2 regions of the Serratia sp. UGAL515B_01 genome follow, and region 1 is predicted to be linked to the other one. Evidence: predicted binding sites of a transcription regulator. Region 1 holds the regulator's gene; the other holds the start of a gene.

The links. The regulator PurR, encoded in region 1, represses purine synthesis genes. The targets are predictions, from matches to a motif close to CANGCAAACGTTTGCNTG.
Region 2: purE (5-(carboxyamino)imidazole ribonucleotide mutase) is a predicted target of PurR. The motif match lies at 1,807-1,824, and genes of this name have one in related genera.

The regions. Positions count from the first base shown of each region.
Region 1 covers NZ_CP109901.1:1,964,214-1,967,394, forward strand. The annotation lists gene sodB (superoxide dismutase [Fe]) at 1-37, shown strand, start outside; partial or broken gene OK023_RS09040 (IS200/IS605 family transposase) at 516-590, opposite strand; gene OK023_RS19200 (YnhF family membrane protein) at 787-912, opposite strand; gene purR (HTH-type transcriptional repressor PurR) at 1,202-2,227, shown strand; gene punR (DNA-binding transcriptional activator PunR) at 2,389-3,181, opposite strand, start outside.
Region 2 covers NZ_CP109901.1:2,866,770-2,869,950, forward strand. The annotation lists gene purK (5-(carboxyamino)imidazole ribonucleotide synthase) at 126-1,193, opposite strand; gene purE (5-(carboxyamino)imidazole ribonucleotide mutase) at 1,190-1,714, opposite strand; gene OK023_RS12895 (UDP-2,3-diacylglucosamine diphosphatase) at 1,870-2,592, opposite strand; gene ppiB (peptidylprolyl isomerase B) at 2,603-3,097, opposite strand.

The sequences.
Region 1 (3,181 bases):
TAACTGGTCATTCGCGGAACAAAATCTGACCCAATAGCAGATAGATGAACAAGTAAGCTCCCCCCGGCAAAGCCGGGGGTTTTTCATATGTGCCTATTAGCCTCTCTTGCCAGCCGCGCCCTAACAGACGCACTGTGATCTGACATTTGCATTTATGGATTACTTACAGCCCGTAACGCTTCTTGATGTAACCGTGGCGCTTCACTGACTCTCACCAGTATCGGACGCGATGTTGAGCCGTATTGTTCATTCAAAACAGCAAAACAATACTCAGATCCAAAACGAATTTTTGGATACACTTGCCTAAGCCATTAATGCCAAGACTAAAGTGACTATCGTAACCGACGCCGATTTTCAAAATACCTGGTTTAGCCATATTAACTCGTTAGGCTGGGATTTTATCGGTAGAGTGAGAGAACAGATCTTGCTACGGCTCGATATAACAAGTGATATCTGGTTGAAAAAATTGGAATTAATGGCCATATGCCACCTATCACCCTGCGTTTCTCTCCCTAGAAAACCTGCCTTCGGTGTTTAGGTGCAAAAACCATGTGATATTTACAGTTCCATCGGTTATGCGCTAAGCCCATTTTCGTCCCCCATTGGACCCCTTTTGATTTCTTGTTTAACTTTTGCAATTGCCAAACCGCAAGGTGTTTTAACAAATTGAAAGGGGGTCTTTATAATCGGCTTAAGGCTGAAAGCTTTACGACCCCCAGCCTAGCTCTGGGGGTTTTCTATAGAAAATAGCAAAGGTGCAACATATTGCACTTTTTATAATTTAAATCAGTTAGATACAGCAATGAGACCAAAGATGATAATCACTGCCAACGCACATACCGTAGTAAACAATGACATTTTCAAATTCGTATCCATAACGTAATTCCCTTGCAGATTTGTGCTCTCAAGCATAAAAGCCACACAATTAATACGTCAACTCATTTTCCTACAGTTCGTGATTAAAATCTTGTTATCATTTGCCGTCTTATAATACCGATTAGCTCTTCCACTTTTCATAAATATGCGACAAAATCCGCAGTTCACAACTGCGTACCCCAAGATGCCCCCTCCTGCTATAGGATCTTACGGCTTCAGCACTAAAAATCCCGTTTTTGCTTATCAGGGGATAAAATTTACGCAGGCAAACGATTAACATCATACTTACATGCTGTAACATGTGAGTTCAGGAGTCATTCTTTATATGGCAACGATTAAAGATGTGGCCAAGCGCGCTGGCGTTTCCACCACCACCGTTTCGCACGTCATTAATAAAACGCGTTTCGTCGCCGAAGAGACAAAAGCGGCCGTTTGGGCAGCCATTAAACAACTACACTATTCGCCCAGCGCCGTTGCCCGCAGCCTGAAAGTTAACCACACTAAATCGATCGGTCTGCTTGCAACATCAAGCGAAGCACCCTACTTTGCTGAGGTGATCGAAGCTGTTGAAAACAGTTGCTATAGTAAAGGTTATACTTTGATCTTGTGTAACTCACATAATAACCTCGATAAACAACAGGCCTACCTTGCAATGTTGGCGCAAAAGCGCGTCGACGGTCTGCTGGTTATGTGCTCAGAGTACCCAGAAAAGTTGCTGGGTATGTTGGAGGATTACCGAAATATTCCCATGGTGGTTATGGACTGGGGAGCTGCTCGTGGTGATTTTACCGATACAATTATCGATAATGCCTTTGAGGGTGGCTATCTGGCTGGTCGTTATCTTATCGAACGTGGTCATCGCGATATTGGTGCCATTCCCGGCCAGTTATCGCGCAATACCGGTGGTGGCCGTCATCACGGTTTCCTTAAAGCGCTGCAGGAAGCCAATATTGAGATCCGCGAAGAATGGATCGTTCAGGGTGATTTTGAACCTGAGTCCGGTTATAAGGCCATGTACAAAATATTGTCGCAAAAGCATCGCCCCACAGCCATATTTTGCGGTGGAGACATTATGGCTATGGGTGCAATTTGTGCTGCAGACGAATTGGGGCTTCGTGTACCGCAAGACATCTCAGTGATCGGTTACGACAACGTCCGAAATGCACGCTATTTTACCCCAGCATTAACCACTATCCACCAGCCTAAAGAACGTCTGGGAGAAATGGCTTTCACGATGTTGCTGGATCGTATTATCAGTAAACGTGAAGAATCTCAGGTCATTGAAGTCCATCCAAAACTGATAGAACGCCGTTCGGTGGCTGATGGGCCTTTCATCGATTATCGCCGCTAGCATGTCCCCCTTGATTAGACACAAACCAAAACGTGAGCTGCACAGTTTTATGAGCCCAACACGTACTATGATGGCCACAGCGCGGGAGGCAAGGACTCGACCACGCGGCACGCTTCCCTCTGTGGCTTGATGAGGGCTGCGACGCCCCACAGACATATAGCCTAATAATTGTTATCGGAGGCTTTCGAGACACCGGATACGCCTTCGTTCAACCACTCCTGATTAAGCGTTTCACTGTCTCCCAGATAATCTAATAACCAGGTCATTACTGGTGACTGCGCATTTTGCTGCCATGTCAGGCAACAGGCGCTAGGGGGGAATGCTTCTTGCAGTTGCAGAACAACCAGTTCACCACTTTGTACCCATGGCAGTACACAATGCGCGGGTGCCATTCCCACACATAATCCATTACGCAGACAATCCACAGCAGAAGCCCAGTCCGGCACGGTAAGGCGTCGTTGGTTATCCAGCGCCCAAGTTACACGTTTCGGCAAATTTCGTGACGTATCCTCGAGCAATAGTGAGGGATAAGGCCGCAGCTGATCGTTACTCAGTGTGCCCTTTAGCCCCGCTAAGGGATGGGTTGCATTTGCCACACACAACCAATTCACAAAGCCCATATCGCGAAAAGCAAAACCCCCACCAACCGGCACTGCTCGTGTTGCACCGATAGCCATCTCTGCGCGCCCATCAGCCAGTGCATCCCATACGCCATTAAACACCTCGTGTTGCACAATCAATTCAACATCCGAAAAATGACGATAAAAATCAGTGATTAACTGACGACTACGCTGTGGTTTTACAATAAGGTCGACCGCAATTCTTAACTGCCCGCGCCAACCGTTGGCAACTTGCTGGCACTGACGCCGGGTATCAAGCATTTTTTTGACAACCTTCCGGGCCTCTTTGATAAACAGGGCACCAGCAGGGGTCAATACAACATCACGATGACGG
Region 2 (3,181 bases), 900 kb from region 1:
TCCGTTAACGCGGAAGTGCCATACTTACGGCATTTCGGCTGGCAACGACTCACTAAGAGCTGAAAAAGCTTTGCCAACAGTCTGGACGTTACGTACTGCTGAACCCTTTTTTCATACTTTCAATCTTACCCGAGCTTCTGCTGTGCCCAGGCTAACCCCGTTTGATATTCCGTTGGCAACAAGGGTGCCAGCGCCAGCAACGTCTGCTGTAAACGGGTAGTATCGGGATCGTTGAGATTCAGGTGCCCTACCTTGCGGCCTTCACGCACTTCTTTTTCATACCAGTGCAAATGCACTAATGGCAAAGATAACCATTGCTGATTAACCGGCGTACCAATCAGATTAATCATCACCGAGGGCGTATTGACCACAGGCTTTGGCAGTGGTAACCCAAGAATGGCTCGCAGATGCAGTTCAAACTGGCTGATGGAAGCCCCATTTTGCGTCCAATGGCCGCTGTTGTGAACGCGTGGTGCCAGTTCGTTGATAAACAGACTATCACCAACGATAAAACACTCCATCGCCATTACGCCCACGTAGTTCAAGGCGTTCAAAATGGCAGCCAACATCTGCTCCGCTTGCTGTTGCAACGCTGGGTCTGGCTGCGGCAAAGCAACGCTGGTGCGCAGAATACCTTCTTCATGCAGGTTGTGGGTCAACGGGTAGAATACCGACTGCCCATCATGACCACGAGCACCAACTAAAGACACTTCACCAGAGAAATTAATACCATTTTCCACGATGCATTCGCCATAAGCATCTGCCGGTAATTCGGTTTCCTGGCCGGGGCGTATACGCCACTGACCGCGGCCGTCGTAACCACCAACGCGGCGTTTAACAATCGCCAGTTCACCCAGGCTGGTAAATACCTGTGGCCATTCGCTCTGGTTGGCCAGCAATTGCCAAGGGGCAGTGGGCAGATGAAGTTGGTCAAGCAGCTGTTTCTGTGTCAAACGGTCGGCCAGACGCGGAAAGATATCGCGGTTAACGAAGCTGTTATGAGTGGCCAACTCGCGTGTTAGCGCAGTCTCTGGCCAACGTTCGATCTCTGCGGTGATCACCGCATGCTGGTAGGGAACAGCTTCCGGTTCGGCATCAAGGCCCACCGGATAAACCGCAATACCCAATGGCTCCCCCGCCTGACGCAACATGCGCCCTAACTGGCCATTACCCAATACGCAAACCGGCTTCATGCTTCCTCCCGCGGGTCTGGATTATTCAGCACCTCGTCGGTTTGCGCTTGGCGCCAGCCGGCCAAACGTTGTGCCAAAGCTGCATCGTGCAGTGCCAGGATTTGTGCGGCCAGCAACCCGGCGTTTGCCGCACCGGCTTTACCGATGGCAAGCGTACCCACCGGAATGCCGCGGGGCATCTGCACGATGGAATAGAGGCTATCAACACCGCTCAATGCCGCACTTTGTACTGGCACGCCCAGCACCGGAACCAGCGTTTTCGCCGCCAACATGCCTGGCAGATGTGCAGCGCCGCCTGCTCCAGCAATGATCACGTCAAAACCCTTAGCGCTTGCCTGTTCGGCAAAACTGAACAGTTTATCTGGCGTTCGGTGGGCGGAGACGACTTCGACATGGAACGGGACTTCAAGCATGGTTAAGACTTCAGCCGCAAACTGCATGGTGGCCCAGTCACTTTTCGATCCCATTACAATTGCGATTTTAACCTCAGCAGTTGTCGCTGAAGTGGCGTTGGCTCCCATGAGGGTATGACTCCTGTGATTGGACGAACGTCGGCTAGTTACCTGCAATGGCATGCCGAATGAGGACGTAGAGCATATCATGGGTGCACGGGGAGGAAAACGGTTGCGTAGACGGTTTTCAGCGACAAAAACGTGAATGTTTCGTTAGCCGCCAATCAGAAGGGGAATTCAAACAACTCGATGGCATCCGCCGAAACCTTTATCATTGAGCCTTCAGCATGCCAGGCCCCGAGTACGGCTCTATAGGCTTTGCCATTAGGCAAGATAAGGTTGTGGACCGCTGGGCGGTGGGTATGACCGTGGATCAGCCAATGTGCATCGTGCTGCAATAAAGCCTGTTCAACCGTTTGTGGATTAACGTCCATAATCGCTTCAGATTTGTAACGGTTGGTCTGCTGGCTTCGTTCACGCATTTTGGCAGCAATTTTTAAGCGCCAGCGCAAAGGAAGAGCAAGAAACAGCCTTTGGATCCAAGAGTTATGTACTTTTTGACGGAATTCCTGGTATGCCCGATCGTCGGTACACAAGGTGTCGCCATGCATGATCAGGATCTTGCGGCCATAGAGTTCAATAACCTGTGCTTCCGGCAGCAGAGTCATGCCACTGAGCGCTGCAAAACGCTTACCCAGCAGAAAATCGCGATTACCATGAATAAAGTAGCAAGGCACGCCGGCATTTTGCAGCGCCTTCAACGCGGTAGCAATTTCGCTATGCAAAGGGGCCGGGTCGTCATCACCAATCCAGGCCTCGAACAGATCGCCCAGAATGTATAGCGCATCTGCGTGCATGGCTTCACGCTGCAAAAAACGCAGAAAACCGGCAGTAATTGCCGGTTCCTGTGCGCATAGATGCAGATCTGCAATGAACAATGTACTCATGCAGCTGCGATTACTCGCTGACGGTAACGCTGTTGATAACAACATCGTCAACTGGAACGTCCTGGTGCATACCACTACGGCCAGTTTTCACCGCTTTGATCTTGTCTACCACGTCCATGCCTTCAACCACTTCAGCAAAGACACAGTAACCCCAACCTTGAGCATTTTCACCGCGGAAATTCAGGAAATCGTTGTCGACAACGTTGATAAAAAATTGGGCAGTTGCCGAATGAGGATCGTTAGTCCGCGCCATTGCCAAAGTGCCGCGGGTGTTTTTCAACCCGTTGTTGGCTTCGTTTAAAATGGTCGCTTTGGTGTTTTTCTGACGCATTCCCGGTTCAAAACCACCGCCCTGCACCATAAATCCATTGATAACACGGTGGAAAATCGTATTGTTGTAGAAGCCTTCGTTGCAATAGTTCAGAAAGTTTTCAACGGTAATCGGCGCTTTATCAGCAAAAGTTTTGATCACGATGTCGCCGTGATTGGTATGAAAAGTAACCATAGTTTTTGTCCTAACAAGATGATGAAGTGAAATGTCACACAAGGGAGGCATGTGAGCAATCAGGCCGCCTTTATAACATATCTC